One region of the Arthrobacter sp. 01T428 genome, then DNA from elsewhere that is predicted to be linked to it. Evidence: riboswitches for the same ligand, from Rfam matches in the RefSeq annotation. Region 1 holds a riboswitch; each other region holds the start of a gene.

Region 1 (5,757 bases):
TGCCAAGGCGAGTCCAACGCGGTGGCGGCCGTGGCGGGATGGAAGGAGATCCAAGGCAGGGGACCGTGGCAGCTGGTTACCGTGCTCGATGCTGCGGACAGTGGCGGTGTCTCTGATCCGATCGCGGCGACCCTGACACACCGTTCCGCCGCACTGCAGGCCACTATCGGGGTCGATTCCGTGCTTTTCAGCGCCGGGACTGAGACGCACTCGGTCCTGTTGTTCCGCGAAACGGGCGGACGGGCAGAGCATGCCCAGGTCCTGGTCCACTATCAGCTGGAACTCGCCAAGCGCGCCGGCCGAAAAGTGGACCGCGTCATTCTTGGCATCAGCGAGCCGTTTGCGGCTATTCGCCAACTGGGCCGGGCGTACCGGCAGTCGAAGCTCGCGGCCCAGGCTGCCGCCGTCGATCCTCCGCTCGGCGAGCTCGTGGACAGCCGCTCGGCCGGGATCTATCAGTTGTTCGAACGGCTACAGGCGCCCGGGGGGTGGGACGATTCGGGTTCCGTGCACTTCCAGGAGATCGAGGACGCCGACCGCAACGGCGAGCTGCTGCCCGTGCTCGAACTGCTTTACGACAGCGACGGCTCCGTTCAGGATGTGGCCTCGAAGCTCCACCTGCACCGCAGCAGCATCTACAACCGACTGGCCAGGGTCCGCCAGCTTATCGGAGCGGATCCGCTGAATGGCGCCACCCGGCTCGAACTCCACGCAACGCTCAAGGCGCGCCGCTGGGCTGGCCGACCGCGGATTTGAAGCGCAGGTACCGGAAACCGCGCTGGCCTACTTGTTGAACTGCCTCAACTGAAGGCTGCAGCGCCAGCGGTCCGGGCGGTGCTGAATCATCTGCGTCCAGGTGTTCCGGCAGCATCGTCCGTGCCACTCGACGGCAAATGCTCGATGCCCTCCCATCCTCACTGCAGTGCCTTGGTTGCTGCGTCCAGAATCGACCCAAGATCGACGCCCGGTTGGGTAGGCGGTGGCGTCGGTGTGGGGCTGGCCGGGGTCCGTGGCTTCCAAGAACCTGTGGGTGCGGGAGTCGGAGACGCTGGATCCGTCGGATCCGGTGTCGGGGTTGGGCTAGCGGGTCCGGTCGGACCGGGGCTGGGAGCCGGCGCAGGCTGGGCCGGAACCGGGGTGGAAGGAACAGGCGCCGGGGTGAGGCTTGGGGGCAGCGCTGACGGGAGGGCAGGAACCTGAACGGAGATCGACGGTGCAGGGACGCTCGACGATTCGACAGCTACCGGTCCTTGCGGCGAATGCTGCGCCGGGTCCCCGGCCTGGCCGGACTTGGCGCTCGGGGTAGCTGCCGAAGGTGATTCCGCAGCGCTGGGGGAGGTGCTTGGCGTCGTGGAAGGAGCGCCGGATTGCGTGGAGTCCTGGCTGTCTGCGCTGGCAGCGTCCTGGGCACGGGATTCCTGGCCGAAGAAGGGCAACTCGAGGGCTTGTCCCAGGGAGCCGGCGGCCAACAAGATGCCTAGGGCACCTGTCACCACTGCCATTCGGTTGCTCATCGTCCGGACGGCGGCGGCCTTCTTGAGGACGGCGTGTGGTTCACGGCTGAAGGAGGAACCGGTAAGGGTCGCCGGACCGGCGCCGGCGCGGGTTGCCGCGGGAAGTGCCGTTGTGGCTGCGTGCTCGGTTTTGGCCGACTCTGCTGTCGCGCGAGCCAAGGTCGCAGCAGACACCGTCGGTATGGCCGCAGTGGCCGGCTCAGCTGTCGCAGGAGCCGCGGTCTCGGCAGCGACAGCCGGTATGGCCGCGGTGGCAGGTTCTGTCGCCGCGGCAGGCACTGTTTGAATGGCCGCAGTTTCGCTGGCTTCTGAGGCCCGCTTCCGTTCGGCCGCCCGGGCGGCCGCGCGCGTGGTGGGTGCCGCCGTCGTCGGGGTTGCGGCGGTGGTGGGTGCCGCCGTCGAACTCAAAGGTTCGGAAGCCGGCGCAGCGATGAACGGTTCGCTGTCTGTGGCCCGACGACGTCCGGTTGGTTTGGTGCTCTCGCCCGCCACTTGGGCACGGCGAGGCTGATCCATGGTTGGGGACATGGTGATTGCCTCTCAACGCCTTCGAGGTTAGCTGTCGGGTTCGGACGAGGCCGTCCGGCCGCGCGTGGCGGCTTCACCCCAAGGGCCTGAAGTGGGCCCGGAGACTCTGGGTCCCCCGTCTCTGCCGCGGGTCTGGCGGATTCCGGGTTGCGGCAGAGCTCGGCGTCAACCCGGAAGCGGCCCGGTTGGGGACTGGGTCGCCCCTCGACGTTACAACAGCCGGCATGCAAAGTCACATTTGAATAACGGGCGCGGTGACCCGTTTTTGCCCGGCCTGGCCGGCGATGAGTCCCGCGACGTGTTCGGCGTCGCGGCCGACCCCGCCCACGAGGCCGGAGGTCAACCCGTATTGGAAGGGCATGCCCGCAAAGAACAGTCCTGGGAGTTGTTCTACGGCGCCCCGGAGGGTGAGCGGCCAGCCGTCCCCATCCGTGGGAAGTCCTTGGATCCAGCCAAAGTCCGGTTGGTAACCAGTAGCCCAGATGACCGTGGACACCGGTATCGCGTGGCCTTCATCGGTCAGGGGTTGGCCATCGCGCGTGCCCTTCAGGCGTGGTAGGCGGGTGACTCCCGCGGCGTCGAGCTCCCGCGTTGAGGTCCGGATCAGTGGCGCGCCGTGCTGGGTGAACCCGAGCGCGACCTTGCGGCCGATAGGGGTGGATCTGTTCAGCACCTTGTGGATGAAGAGCCACCAAAGCCCGCCGGCGTATCGCGTCACGGGGCCCGGAATGTGGAACGGAGGGTTTCCTGCGATGTAGGTGCGGTGCGTGGGTGCGAGCTCCAGGGCGATTTCGACGCCGGAGGTGCCGGAGCCGACCACCAGGACATCTCCGGGCGGAATTGAGTCCGGGTTGGAGTATTCCGCTCCGTGCAGTTGGTGGATGCCTGGATCGAGATCCCTGGCGAACGCCGGGACCCGTGGCTGTGTATTCGGGCCCGTGGCAACAACAACGTTTCTCGCCAGGATCGACCCGGCGCTCGACTGCACCCGGAACCGGCCGTCCTCCCGCTCGATGCCGACGACGCGGGCGCCATGGCGTACCGGGAGTTCCCAGTTCGTGGCGTAATTCTCGAGGTATTCGGCCATGGCGTCTTTGCCGGGAAAGGTCCCCCGGGCGGCTGGAAATGGCAGGCCGGGAAGGGAATCGTGCTGCGCCGGGGTGAAGAGGCGCAAGGAATCCCATCGGCTCCGCCACACGTCGCCGACGCGGGCCTGCGAGTCCAGGATGAGGAAATCTTGCAGGTGTTTCTTCAGGTGGTATCCGGTGGCGAGCCCCGCCTGCCCTGCGCCCACAATTACCGTGTTCACTGCCTCATTGCTGTCCATCGCGAAGCCTCCTGAGGTGTCCGAGGTGATTAGAATAGCATTCCAGTCACTGGAATGCTATTCTTTTTTCGTGGAAATCCGGCACAATGACAGGCGCTTAGCTCAAGCTGTCGCAACCAAAGCTGCCGTGGTGGAGGCCGCCCGTCAGCTGTTTCTGAGCAAAGGGTATGTGGCCACCACTATCGGGGCCGTTGCCGAGCAAGCAGGTGTGGCCGTCCAGACCATCTACAACTCCGTGGGCAACAAGGCTGCGCTGCTCTCGGCCGTGGTCGACGCGACGGCGGCGGGTCCGGATGCTCCCCGTTCCGTGCCGGAGACCATGCGCGAGCGGACTGCCGCAGCCGCCGACGCCGGAGCGGTCCTGGCGCTGTTGGCCGACTGGTTTGCCGAGGTGAATCCGCGGAGCACCCAATTGTTCACCGTCATGCGGCAGGCCTCCGCCGTCGACGCCGAAGCCGCAAAAGTGGAGCGGGACCGGGCCGAAACCCGGCTACGGAACTATGCGGAAGCTGCGGCCGCGCTCAGGCGGCGCGGGGCACTGAGCTCCGGCATGAGCGACGAGCAAGCCGCTGCCGTGATCTGGTCGGTGGGTCATCCGGACACCTACCGGTCACTCGTGCTGGACTTCGCCTGGGGATTGGACCGCTACCGGGATTGGGTCCACGCTGCGCTCAAGGCGGCCCTCGCGTAGCTTTTCTACTTGTTGCTTTCCTCTTCCGCCGCGGCCGTCTTCTTCTGGGTTTCCAGCCACGTCATGATGTCCGCGAGCCTGATGCGCCGATGCGTGCCGCGGTATTCCACCGGGATTTCGCCACGGTCAGTCATGTTCCGCAGGTAGGTGTGCGAGATTCCCGCGAGTTCGGCCGCCCTCGACGTCGTGAGCATTTCCTCGACGCTGCTCACCGTCACAGCTTCACCTCGGCCCAGCCTGCCAAGGAGGTCGACGACGGCGTCCCTCGCCTCATCCGGCAGCCGGTGGACCGTGCCATCCACGAAGACGGTGATGTCGTTGCTGTCCTGGAGTGAGCGCGCCAGGTTACGGGCGTCGTCCGCGGGCAAGCCAGGCGTCACGCGGGGAGCTATCAATGCCATGGCAGAAGCCTAGTCGCGCTCAAGGCTGTGCGGTTACGCCGCCGTGTTAGATTCACGCCTATGGTCAACTACCCCGCCAATCCGGATCCCGCGCTCGCCGTGGCCGCGGCAATCGATCTACTGGTGCGGCAAGGCTATGACGCGACCTCCGTGGACGACCTTGCCGATGCCGCAGGGATCAGCCGGAGCACGTTTTTCCGCAAGTTCGGCTCCAAAGAGGACATTGTTTTCGCTGATCACGACCGTATTCTGGCGCGGGTCCAGGACCTCCTTGCGCGGACGACGGCGGATCCGTTGCGTGCCGTCGTGGATGCCGCGCTCTTGGTTTTTGGCCACCATGTGGGCAACTGGAGAACCTCCCTCGCCCGCTACGAGCTTCTGCATCAAGTGCCGGCCCTTCGTGATCGTGAACTTGTCATGACGCATCGCTATCAACGGGCTTTCCGGAATCATCTTCTTTCCGCGTTGCCCGAGGGCGAAAGCCGCGAGGTCACGGCCGTGGCCTTTGCCGCTTCGGTGGTTGCTGTGCACAACAGCGTCCTGCGCCAATGGCTGCGGGCGGTTTCTGCTGGCGAACGCGAGGCGGATGCGGAGCGCGTCACGGGCGCGGAGCGCGACGGGCGGGAAGCTGAAGCCGGGGAGTTGGCCACCAGGCTCGGGCGTGAATTGGGCGCGTTGGCGGACACGTTCGCCCGTGTTTCAACCGGCGAGGCGGGTAGCGACGCAGCCGGTGCTGCGTCCGCGCAAGGCGGCCGTCCCGCCGTCGTGGTTGCTGTCCTCGATCCGGCAGCGGGTACGGAAGAGATCATTCAAGCGGTTCGGGACGCGCTGGCTTAGTTCGATCCAGCAGAGTCCATGGTTGGAACTGAGTTCCTTGACATGAAACTGAGTGTCAGCGCATGCTGGGAGTCGTAGATCGCAACCCCGAGCGAGGATCCCCCATGACGACGATGTCCAACAGCGCTTCCGAGGAACTGGATGCCATATTCCCGGTCGGCGCAGCTTTTCCGGCTGGCACCATGGAGCCCGAGTATGTCCTGAACGAATCCCTGGACCCGGACCCGGCCTCCGTCTTCAAGGACGTTAGCCGCGAAGACCGCGCCTACTGGGACCGCGCGCGGACCTTTGTCCAGGACGACGTGCTCCCGGTCATCGCGGGGTACTGGGAGCGCGCGGAGTATCCGCTCCATCTGGTGAAGCGCCTGGGTGAACTTGATCTGCTGCGCGACGGAATCAACGTCGACGGGTTCCCGGCCATGAGCAAAACCGCCGCCGGACTGGTCACCATGGAACTGA
Region 2 (5,757 bases), on a different contig from region 1:
CCGGATACGGACATGGCCCCGTCCGTGTCCTGGTGGCCTGCAACTTCCCGGAGCAGGACCGGAACCGCGGCGGCGGCCAGGGGCATATCGCAGGCCAGGACGAGAACCCAGGGCGCGTGCTTCGTGGACGGCTCCTCGCCGTCTTGCGTTTCGCCTCCGTGCCCCAGGGCGAGGAGTCCGGCGGCGATCGCGGCTGCGGGTCCGGCGAAGGGCGGCTCCTCCCGCGCGGTCAATGTGCCGTCCGGCAGAGTGCCGGGATCCGGGCCGACGACGACGACGCTTCCCGCACCGCGTGCGGCCGCCACGGCGCGCTCAAGGAGTGTGGCGCCGTCGTATCTCAACTGGGCTTTGGGCACGCCGCCGAGGCGGGAGGACTTGCCACCCGCCAATATCACCGCATCAAAGTCCACCCGCCCAGATTACCCGGGAAGCGGGCTCAATTCCGGTTCAGGCCGCCGACTCGGGCAGGAGGAAGGGATCCCATGCGGGCGCAGGTTTCTCAAGCTCCTTGATTTGCCAGATAGTCCCGGTGGGCGCCGCCGGAGTGAACCTCAGTTTCCAGCCCATCTCGGCTGGGGTGTGGTCACTCTTGGCGTTGTTGCAGCGCAAGCACGCTGCCACCAGGTTTTCCCAGGAATCCGCGCCGCCCCTGGATTTGGGGTGGACGTGGTCAATGGTGTGCGCTGCTTTCCCGCAGTAGGCGCAACGGTGACCGTCACGGCGCAAGACGCCGCGGCGTGTGACCGCCGTGATGGTGTTGTACCTTGGCCGGATGTAGCGATTGAGCAGAATCACGGAAGGACGTCCGAGAATCTCTTGTGGCCCGACGACAGGCTCGTCGCCTTCGGCCACTACGCTCGCTTTTCCGGTGAGCACAAGGACCAGCGCCCGGCGGAAGGTTACTACCGCCAGCGGTTCATATCCAGCATTCAGAACGAGTGTGCGCATGCACGTACCTCTTCACGGCCGCACCCGTCAGGGGCGCGAGGGCCGGCTGCCCTCTGCATGTACGGGCTGTGGATCGACAACCTAAGAGTAAACACCAGAAGGCCAGATCAACGAATCCATGCGGCGGTTCCAGCGCAGTGTCGGTCAAAGTTCATGTGCCGGACACGTAAGCGCACGCTCGTTAAAACAGGACATCCCCACCGGCGGACCAGCGGGGATGTTCCAGTGAAGCTATGTAACCGGGGCTATTTAGCCACCAACGCGGATGAAGACGGGGCCGGAGCCGACATTGACGCTGTAAAGGGCGGTGGTGCCACCGTTCCAGCCGCCGTGGACTGCCATGCCGTTGCCGACGTAAACAGCGATGTGGGCCATGCCCATGCCACCGTTCTGGTAGTAGACCAGGTCTCCCGGCTGCGCTTCAGCAGCGCTGACCGTACGGCCAAGGGAGAGGTAGTCTGCCGGCCAGCCGTGGAAGTTGATGCCAACAGCGGCCAGGGAGTTCGAGGCCAGGGCAGTGCAGTCCTGGGCAACGCCAAGCTGAGCGTAAGCTGCGGCAGCAATCGCTGCGCCCTTGCCGCTGGCAACCTTCGTGGCGGGCGAAACAGCAGCGGTCACAGAAAGCGTCGAGGAGCCGGTAGCGGCACCCGTGGCAGCCTGCGAAGCCGGAGCGGCTTCCTGGGTGGCAACCGGAGCTGCGACAACCGGAGCAGCTTCGGTGGAAACCACCGGGCGTTCGTACTTGATGGCGACGGAGGAGTCGGCCGAAATGCTGGCTTGGGCGATGGACTGGACTTCCAGGGCGGAGGTCGAAGTGGACTCGCGGGGAACGTTGGTTTCTGCAGCGTTGGCTGCGATACCGCTAGTGAGCACCAGACCGGAAGCAGCTGCGATAACGGCTGCCTGACGGCCTACGCCACCGGCGTTGCTGCCGACAGTCTTAGCGATAACGGCAAGCGAGTTGGTCTTGGTGACCGCGGCACGGTGGCGCGCAACAGTAGAGCGTGAAGACACGTTAAGAGGCCTCTCCCTATGCCCGCGAGGTAAGCTGTCGGATTCGGATGGGAGTCATCCGGCCACACTCCTCCCTCTCGGAAGTCGTGCGACTTAACCCCAAGGCCATCGGTGAAGATGACCAAAAGTGGGTCCCCCGCCTCTGCCAGACGATGTTTTGCGAACGGAACCTCGGGCAGTGGCAGAGCTAGGCAATCCACCCGAGTGCATCAACTCTCTAAAAGTTGATGCGAGTTAGACGGTACATGAGTTTTGGCTGAATGTCACATTCAGGTCACGGAGCGTGACAAGCATGCGAGAGACTTCCATCGGATTGGCTACAGCCAGCCCAGGGGGTCAACGACGTCGCCGTTGACCATGACTTCAAAGTGGAGGTGGCAGCCCGTGGAGGCGCCCGTAGTGCCGCTCAATGCGATGACATCGCCTCGGCCAACCGTTTGGCCCACCTGGACGTTGAACGACGACAAATGGTTGTACGTGGTTTCCAGGCCGTTGCCATGGTCCACCACAATGCGGTTTCCGCCGCCATACGGATGCCAGCCGGCGAAGGTGACCTTGCCGGCCGCGGCAGCATGGACCTGGGTGCCGCACTGGGCCACGAAGTCCTGGCCGCGGTGGAACTCCCCCAAACCGCCCGTGATGGGATTCACGCGGTAGCCGAAAGGCGAGGCCGTGGTCAGGGTGTCCAGGGGCGCCCCCAGGGTGCCCTTGGAGGACGAGGTCTTGATGGTGCCGACGGACTGTGCGCTCAAGAGCTGCTTGAGCTTGCTGTCCGGATCCGCAGTGGTTGACACTGCGGCACGGCTGAAGTCGATCGTGGCGCTTGCCGCGGCAGGAATCTCGGGCTGGGTGCCCACAGCCGAGGCGGCCTGGCTTGAATCCGCCGTGGCCGTCATGGCGCCGGTGCCCGGCATAGCGACTGTCAGGATGAGGCCCGTCGTGGCGAGGGCCACTCCGGCCTTCTGTCCCGCTCCGCTCGCGGCGGCGAATTCGGCCATCTGCCGCAAAGGACCCTTGCGGCGGCGAAGTTCGCGATGGGGATCGCGCGGCCGCTCGTGCTCGACGGCGCTTGTGCCCCGCAGCTCAGCAGTAGGACCGGACGCGCGCCTGCGGCCCCTGGTGTTCTGCGTGGTCAAGGTTTTCCTCTCTGGCAAGCCTGCGAAGTTAGCTGTCGGATTCGGGCCAGAGAGATCGTGGACCCGGTCCGCGCGAAGGGCACGAAACGCAAGGTACCCGGAGGGGCCTTGCGTTGTTTGCACTTCCGCTACGGACTTCACCCCAAGGCCGTCTTTCGACAGCCGATGGTGGTTCCTCCGTTTCTGCCAGTGAATGGACTAATCCACCTGATCCGCTGGCAGAACTCGGCTTCGGATCAGGTAACGCTTTGGTATCGGCGCCAGTATTTAACTATAGGGGATTAAGCCCCACGGTAATAATTTCGTTATCTTTGCGGGCGACCCCGCCGGGCCGGCTAGGCGACCGTGACAAACACGTGCGAGGCAACCTCAGGCGGCAGCTCCAGCGCGCCCTCGATATTAGGCACGCGAACGGAGATGTACTCCCCCACGCGCTCCAGGGACACCCTGGCGCCCGGGCGGATTCCGCCCTCGTCCAGCTGGACCAGAAGTTCCGGTTCCACCTGGATCGGTTCAGCCAGCCGGCTGACGGTGACCCGGTTTTCAGGTGAATATTCGTTCATCGCGTCAAGAAGGTTGACCACGCCATCCGTAAAGGCGTGGGACGCGGCTCCACCCAGCGCTTCGAGTCCGGGAATGGGGTTGCCATAGGGCGATTCCGTGGGGTGGTCCAGCAATTCATAGAGCCGTCGTTCCACGCGCTCACTCATGACATGCTCCCAACGGCACGCTTCATCGTGCACGTAGGCCCAGTCCAGTCCAATGACATCTGCCAGGAGCCGTTCGGCGAGCCGGTGCTTGCGCATGACCTCGGTGGCGCGTTTCCGGCCCGTTTCAGTCAGCTCAAGGTGCCGGTCGTTGGACACAATCACCAGGCCGTCGCGCTCCATCCGCCCGATCGTCTGGGAAACGGTGGGGCCGGAGTGCCGCAAGCGCTCGGCGATGCGGGCGCGAAGAGCCACGATGTTCTCTTCTTCAAGCTCCAAAATGGTCCGAAGATACATCTCAGTGGTATCGATCAGATCCGTCATCCAGCTCAGCTCCTCGAGCGCAGTATCTTGCGTATTTTCGCCAGCTCCAAGCTTAGCTTATTTGGAATTACTCCGGATAATTCCGGCGCTTGTCCACCGCCCGGTCCGCCGTCCTCTCCTGAGCCGGCGGAACGATGGGTTTCCACGTGGCGGACTATGACACCTTCGGTTCTGCCCCCGCCTGCGGTGTCAGGCAGAATTGGGGAGTCGAAGGGGCAGCTTGCCACCTGCCACGACCCATCTAGGCCGCTACTTCACCATTGGAGCATCCCGTGAGCGACAACAGCATCACCATCCCCGCCGATTTGCTGCCCAAGGACGGCCGCTTCGGCGCCGGGCCCTCCAAGGTCCGCCCGGAGCAGATCGAGGCCCTCTCCGCCGCCTCGACAACGATCCTCGGCACCTCCCACCGCCAAGCACCCGTCAAGAACCTGGTGGGCTCCGTCCGCGAGGGACTTAGCCAGTTCTTCCGTGCGCCCGAGGGCTACGAGGTGATCCTCGGCGTCGGAGGCTCCACCGCGTTCTGGGACGTCGCCAGCTTCGGCCTGGTCGAGAAGAAGGCCCAGCACCTCTCTTTCGGTGAGTTCGGTTCCAAGTTCGCTTCGGCGACCAACAAGGCACCGTTCCTTGAAGCTTCCTCCATCATCACGTCCGAGCCTGGTACCCGGCCGGTTTCCCAGGCCGAAGCAGGCGTGGACGTATACGCGTGGCCACAGAACGAAACCTCGACGGGTGTCGCCGCTCCGGTCAAGCGGGTTCAAGGCAGCGACGACGGCGCCTTGGTCCTGGTGGATGCGACGTCCGCAGCCGGCGGCCTGGATGTTGATGTTGCCGAAGCCGACGTCTACTACTTCGCCCCGCAAAAGAACTTTGCGTCCGACGGAGGCCTGTGGCTCGGCCTCTTCTCCCCCGCCGCCTTGGAGCGCGCCGCCCGTATCAAGGCAAGCGGCCGCTGGATCCCCGATTTCCTCGACCTGCAGACGGCCATCGACAACTCGAAGCTCAACCAGACCTACAACACGCCGTCCCTGTCCACCTTGGTGACATTGGATGCCCAGGTCCAGTGGCTCAACAAGAACGGTGGCCTGGATTTCGCTTCCGGACGCACCGCGGACTCCGCAAGCCGTATCTACAGCTGGGCAGAGGCTTCCGAGTACGCCACCCCGTTCGTGGCAAAGGCCGAGGACCGCTCCAACGTCATTGCCACGATCGATTTCGATGACTCGATCGACGCCGCGGCCATCGCCAAGGTGCTCCGCGCCAACGGGATCGTGGACACGGAGCCCTACCGCAAGCTGGGCCGCAACCAGCTGCGCATCGCTACCTTCGTTGCCATCGAGCCGGACGACGTCTCCGCATTGCTCGCCAGCATCGACTTCGTGGTGGGCGAACTGAAGAAGTAAGGGCCTGCCGCATTCCCGCGGTCAAGGCTGGTCAGCGTCGTCCGGGTGGGGATCCCGGGCGGCGCTGTCCCTTTTAACGGCGTCCCTATTAGCTGGACCCGCGCTTTGGGACTCAATCCGGAAGAACCGCATCCCGCCGGCGCTGCGGTCGAAGCGGAGCCGCAGCTGGCGCGCGCGGATGATCCACACGATGCCGACGACGGCGGTACTGGCGCCCGCGGCAGC
Region 3 (5,757 bases), on a different contig from region 1:
CGTATTCCGAGTGGACCGCGGCGTTCAGGCCGCCCATGCCGACGCCGAGCCCGCCAGGGCCTGCGTTCGTGCCGCCCGGGCCACCGAATCCGCCCTGGCCGTTCTGCCCGGCCCCAGGTCCCTGCGCGTTGGTGGTATCCGCGGCCGCGGTCCCGTTGCCGGCGGCATATGCACCGGCTCCTGCCGCAGCAGCGACCACCACCGCGACGCCGCCAACAATGAGCCCCTTCTTCAGGCTCCAATTCTTGAAAAAGGAAGGTCGGGGCTGTCCGGCGTTGTATTGCTGCGGAGCACCCCACCCGGCGGCCGGCTGCTGGTTCGCCGGCGGCTGCGGAGCACCCCACCCGGCGGCCGGCTGCCCGGCACCAGCCTGCGCAGAATCATCAAGGGGGCGGATCACCGGCTGCGGGTGTCCGTTCTCCGGCTCGGAACCAGGTACGGAGGGGTTGTTTTGCTGATCCATGGTGTTCTCCATCGAAATCGAGACTGTTTGGTCGTGATTGTTCTTGTCCCAAACAGCGTCAGCCGCTTTGCTGTGCGTTGGCTGTGTCGAACTGAAGGCTTCCCTGTGACCTGCAGAACCGCCACAACCTCCGGACAGGTGGCTAGGCTGGGACTCACAGGGTGCTCACAGCAACGGCAAAGCACTGGCAAACCGGCAGATTGGAGAGTTGTCCCATGGCATCCTCGCACTCCATGACCAACAACCTTCCGCAACTCAGCCACCCGGACGGTTCCCCCATCCGTGCCCTTGTGGTTGACGACGAACCCAGCCTCGCCGAGCTCATGAGCATGGGCCTCCGCATGGCGGGCTGGTCGGTGGCGGTGGCGGGCGACGGTCCCGCCGCGGTAAAGCTCGCCAAGGACTTCCGACCGGACGTCCTGGTGCTGGATGTGATGCTTCCAGGGTTCGACGGCGTCGAGCTGCTCGGCAGGATCCGCGCCTTTGCGCCGGAGGTGCCTGCGCTCTTCCTCACCGCCAAGGACGACGTACAGGACCGCATCGTCGGGTTGGCCGCCGGCGGCGACGATTATGTCACCAAGCCCTTCAGCATGGAGGAAGTCCTGTTGCGCCTGCACCGTCTGGTCCAACGCTCGGGGGTGGCCGCGATGGACACCGCCGAGCTGGTGGTGGGCGACTTGACCCTGAACGTCGACACGCGTGAAGTTACCCGCGGCGGCGAGGACATCCCGCTCACGGCGACCCAGTTCGAGCTCCTGCGCTACCTCATGGAGAACCCCAAGCGCGTGGTCAGCAAGGCCCAGATCCTGGACCGCGTGTGGGACTACGATTTCGGCGGCCAAGCCAACATCGTGGAGCTTTACATCTCATACCTGCGCAAGAAGATCGAGGCCAACCACCCGCCCATGATCCACACGGTGCGCGGAGCAGGCTACGTCATCAAGCCTGCCGAATAGCCGGGGCGCCGAATGTCCGCACTCTCGGGTATCCCCCGCCAGACCGACCATAGCTGGTTCAATCCTTCAACCTGGCACTTGCGCACGCGCTTGATCCTTCTCTCCATGGCACTCCTTGTGGCCATCTGCGGTGCAGTCGGGGTGGTCAGCTATGCCTCCATGGATGTGTTCCTCACGAAGCAGCTCGATCAGCAATTGATGCAGGCCTCCCACGGCCGCCCGCCGCAAGGCAACCCTGGCGGCCGTCCGGACCCGCTGGACCCCCGCGGCCAGAGCATCGGCACGCTCAATGCACGCATCCTTGCAGGCCAGGTGAGCAGCGATGCCGGCTTCTTGTCCTCCGATGCCACACGTGCGCCGTTGTCGCCCAGCGACGCCCGAATCCTGTCGGCGCTCCCGTCCGATGGCCGCCCGGTTGATCGCACGCTGTCCACTGGCGGCTACCGGCTGGTGGCCACCGAAACTCCATACGGCGATGTTGTCATCACAGGTCTCCCTCTCGCCTCGAAAGAGGACACCGAGGCCTCCCTCGTCTGGACCATGGTGCTGGTCTCCTTGGGCGGACTGGTCCTGATCGGGCTGGCCGGAACCGTGCTGATCCGCCGTACCATGCGGCCTTTGGAGCAACTCTCCGACGTCGCCACCAAGGTGTCGAAACTTCCGCTCGACGCCGGTGAAGTGGCCCTCGCGGTGCGTGTTCCGGCGTCGGCGGCCCATCCGAGCACCGAAGTGGGAAGCGTCGGCCATGCTTTGAACCTGATGCTGGACAACGTCTCGAGCGCCCTCGAGGCCCGCCAGCAAAGCGAAACCAAGGTGCGCCAGTTCGTCGCGGATGCGTCGCACGAACTACGCACTCCGCTGACCGCCATCCGCGGCTACACCGAACTCTTGCGCATGACCGAGACGTTCACCGAAGACGGGCGCAAGTCGCTGGGCCGGGTGCAGAGCCAGTCCGAACGCATGACCACCCTCGTGGAGGACCTCCTTCTCTTGGCCCGGTTGGACGAAGGGAAGGCCCCGGAATTCACCGATGTGGACCTCACGCAGTTGGTGATCGAGACCGTCAGCGACGAGAAAGTCATGGCCCCCGAGCACATCTGGCAGCTCAAGCTCCCGGATGAGCCCCTCACGGTCCGCGGCGACACCACCCAACTCCACCAGGTTTTGGCGAATCTGCTCTCCAACGCCCGCAAGCACACCGAGGCGGGAACCACCGTGGTCACGGGCGTGATGCGCTCCGCCGATGGCAGCGCCGTGGTGACCGTGACCGACAACGGCCCGGGCATCCCGCCTGAATTCCAGGGCAGGATCTTCTCCCGCTTTGCCCGTGCCGACGCCGCCCGGTCCGGCTCCGAGGGCACCTCCGGCCTCGGCTTGTCCATTGTGGAATCCATCGTTCAGGCGCACGGCGGCACGGTCGAAGTGGCGTCGCGGCCTGGCCGGACGGAGTTCGCGGTGCGGCTCCCGGCGCTCAGGACTGCCCCGGCCTGACGGGCGAACCAGAAGAGTACGACGCCGGTGCCCGGCGCGCGCAAGTCGACGCACCGGCGTCGTGATCTCCGTTACCTAAATGTGACTTAAGCTGGATCCTCCTGTACCGTCGAATAGGTGCGCTGGATCATTCCGGCCACCGCCGGGTAGGCGCCGAGCTCTGCCACTCCCCGGTGCCCAACAGTCCAGGCAGAGACGGGGGACCCAGGTCTCCGGGCAAGCGCTCATGTTGAGCCAGCCCTAGGGGTGAAGCCGTGCCGCCACGTTCCGCTGTGGCCACGGCCGGATGACCTCATCCGAATCCGACAGCTAACTCCGCAGGCGTCGAGAGGCAATCACCATGTCTGATTCCAAGGATCAGTCGCGCCCTGTTGCGCGCCACCGCGGCGAACCTGCCCGGAGAAACAAGTCACGTTCCACGCTGAGGCGAGCCGCCTCGAACCTCGGCACCGGCCAGCGCATGGCAGTTGTTGCCGGCGTCGTTGCCGTGTTCCTAGGCGCAGGCGCTGCCACCCAGGCCGCCGGACAAGCCATCAACGCCCAGGACATGAGCCGCACGTCCGAATCCCGCACGGTGGATCACTCAGCCACGCCTTCGGCCACCGCCACGCCGTCGGCGAGCGCAAGCGCGAGCCCCAAGCCGAGCGCTGCGTCGACGCCAAGCCAGGCGGCCGCGCCCGCTCCAGCCGCCGTCGCGCCCCAGGCTGCCGCACCGGCCGTACCCGCTGCACCCCCTGCTCCAGCGGCACCGGCTGCACCAGTCGCCGTCGATGATCCCTCCGGCGCCCAGGCCTACGCCGCAAGCATCCTTCCCTCCTACGGTTGGGGCCAGGGCGAAATGTCGGCCCTGATCACCTTGTGGAACAAGGAATCGGATTGGCGCACCACTGCCACCAACGCCTCCAGTGGCGCTTACGGCATTGGGCAGTCGCTGCCGGCCGAAAAGATGGCGTCCGAAGGCGCCGACTGGCAGACCAACTACCAGACGCAAATCCGCTGGGGCCTGAACTACATCAAGGAACGCTACGGATCGCCGTCCGCGGCATGGTCCTTCCACTTGGCCCACAACTGGTACTAAGCCAAGAGCCAACCACAAAGTACGTCGAGGTCCGTCCCTTCCGGGGCGGGCCTCTCCGTTTCTTGGCCAGGCAAGTGATGCGCCACGCTGGTCACACATCCACAGCCACGTCACAGGTTCCGCCTAAAGCCTTCATATTCGGCAACGGCACTCTGGATACATGACGCTCATCGAATCCACCTCCGGAACCCTGAAGGACCCCGCGGTGGTGCCGCCGGGCCTTCCCATCCAACCCAGCACTCCCATCCAGCGCGGCACGGGGCGGCGCGCCCCCGTGGACACCCACACCGCCATCCCCGTCCTCGACGTCACCATCCCCGTCTTCAACGAGGAACGCGATCTCGAAGAGTGCCTGCGCAGGCTTCACGGCCACTTGCGCGAATCCTTCCCGCATGGCTTCCGCATCACCGTGGCGGACAACGCGAGCACGGACGGCACGTTGAAAATCGCGGAGCGCGTAGCCCGGGAACTGCCTGAGCTCGCGGTTGTCCACCTTGACGAGAAGGGACGCGGCAACGCCCTTCGCAAGGTGTGGCTTGCATCGCCGTCGCCCGTTCTGGCTTACATGGACGTTGACCTTTCCACTGACCTCGCCGCACTGGCGCCCCTTTTGGCGCCGCTGATCTCCGGCCATTCGGACCTCGCCATCGGCACCCGACTGACCCGTAACTCGCGGGTCGTCCGCGGCCCCAAACGCGAGTTCATTTCGCGCAGCTACAACTTGATGCTGCACTCGTTCATGGGTGCCCGCTTCAGCGATGCCCAATGCGGCTTCAAAGCGATCCGGGCAGACGTCGCCCAGCAGATCCTCCCGCACACCATGGATAACTCGTGGTTCTTCGACACCGAACTCCTGGTCCTCGCCGAACGCTGCGGGCTCCGGGTCCACGAAGTTCCCGTCGACTGGATCGACGATCCCAATTCCAGCGTCGACGTGGTGCGGACCGCCCTCGCCGACATCCGCGGCATGGTCCGGCTTACCCGGGATCTCGTCTCGGGACGCATCCCGATTCCGGAACTGCGGGCGGCACTTGCACGCGGGCCTCTCCCGGCGTCGTCCCGCACTGCCGAGCAGAGCCCGCGCAGCAGCCTATTCGGGCAATTGGTCCGGTTCGCCGCGATTGGGGCTGCGTCCACCCTCGCCTATGTGCTCATCTTCCTGTTCTGCCGAGGCTTCATGGACCCGCAGCTGGCGAACTTCCTGGCGCTGCTCGTTACGGCCATCGCCAACACCGGCGCCAACCGTCGCTTCACCTTCGGCATCCAGGGCGGCAATCCCGTTCGGCACCACTTCGAGGGGTTGATCGTCTTCGGGATCGGCCTCGCACTCACCTCCGGGGCACTCGCCTTGGTGCACAGTACGACGACGCCGGACCGCTGGGGCGAGCTCCTCACCGTGGTCGCAGCGAACCTCGCCGCGACGGCAGTCCGCTTCCTGTTGTTCCGCCTTTGGGTCTTCCGGCAGCCTGCGGCGCCGTCGGCTGAACCCACGACACAAGCCAAAACGCGCACAGAAACGGCAGCATCATGACCTCCACGATCACTCCCGCAAGCACAGGACCCGCCGCCGGAAATGCTGACGCCGGCCCCGCCGTCGGGATTGCCGACGCACCGCGCCACTCGGCAGGCCCATCAACCCCGGACGCCACGCCCCGCTGGACCCGATACGCCTTTGGCCGGCAGCCCCGTTGGGTACGGCCGTCCGCCGCCGGGCTCCTCGTAGCCACCGCGTTCCTGTATCTCTGGAACCTCGCGGCCACCGGCTACGG

Evidence for each region. A riboswitch is a leader RNA that binds a small molecule or an ion and turns the genes downstream of it on or off. The one in region 1 is predicted to bind cyclic di-AMP.
Region 2: it holds a riboswitch for cyclic di-AMP, as region 1 does, so the genes downstream of both, AC1DJB_RS05565 (NlpC/P60 family protein) here and AC1DJB_RS14045 (hypothetical protein) in region 1, are expected to answer to the same signal.
Region 3: it holds a riboswitch for cyclic di-AMP, as region 1 does, so the genes downstream of both, AC1DJB_RS07430 (aggregation-promoting factor C-terminal-like domain-containing protein) here and AC1DJB_RS14045 (hypothetical protein) in region 1, are expected to answer to the same signal.

Annotation. Positions count from the first base shown of each region.
Region 1 is NZ_JBFTPW010000011.1:104,003-109,759, forward strand. It holds gene AC1DJB_RS14040 (PucR family transcriptional regulator) at 1-756, shown strand, start outside; gene AC1DJB_RS14045 (hypothetical protein) at 915-2,042, opposite strand; cyclic di-AMP (ydaO/yuaA leader) riboswitch at 2,045-2,190, opposite strand; gene AC1DJB_RS14050 (flavin-containing monooxygenase) at 2,275-3,369, opposite strand; gene AC1DJB_RS14055 (TetR/AcrR family transcriptional regulator) at 3,440-4,060, shown strand; gene AC1DJB_RS14060 (helix-turn-helix domain-containing protein) at 4,066-4,461, opposite strand; gene AC1DJB_RS14065 (TetR/AcrR family transcriptional regulator) at 4,522-5,298, shown strand; gene AC1DJB_RS14070 (acyl-CoA dehydrogenase family protein) at 5,412-5,757, shown strand, end outside.
Region 2 is NZ_JBFTPW010000003.1:52,384-58,140, forward strand. It holds gene mobA (molybdenum cofactor guanylyltransferase) at 1-410, opposite strand, end outside; gene AC1DJB_RS05560 (HNH endonuclease) at 448-948, opposite strand; gene AC1DJB_RS05565 (NlpC/P60 family protein) at 1,198-1,962, opposite strand; cyclic di-AMP (ydaO/yuaA leader) riboswitch at 1,968-2,134, opposite strand; gene AC1DJB_RS05570 (M23 family metallopeptidase) at 2,280-3,098, opposite strand; cyclic di-AMP (ydaO/yuaA leader) riboswitch at 3,101-3,308, opposite strand; gene AC1DJB_RS05575 (iron-dependent transcriptional repressor DtxR) at 3,434-4,129, opposite strand; gene serC (phosphoserine transaminase) at 4,402-5,532, shown strand; gene AC1DJB_RS05585 (MFS transporter) at 5,554-5,757, opposite strand, start outside.
Region 3 is NZ_JBFTPW010000004.1:158,235-163,991, reverse strand. It holds gene AC1DJB_RS07445 (hypothetical protein) at 1-463, opposite strand, end outside; gene AC1DJB_RS07440 (response regulator transcription factor) at 679-1,419, shown strand; gene AC1DJB_RS07435 (sensor histidine kinase) at 1,432-2,910, shown strand; cyclic di-AMP (ydaO/yuaA leader) riboswitch at 3,075-3,248, shown strand; gene AC1DJB_RS07430 (aggregation-promoting factor C-terminal-like domain-containing protein) at 3,251-3,988, shown strand; gene AC1DJB_RS07425 (bifunctional glycosyltransferase family 2/GtrA family protein) at 4,149-5,519, shown strand; gene AC1DJB_RS07420 (glycosyltransferase family 39 protein) at 5,516-5,757, shown strand, end outside.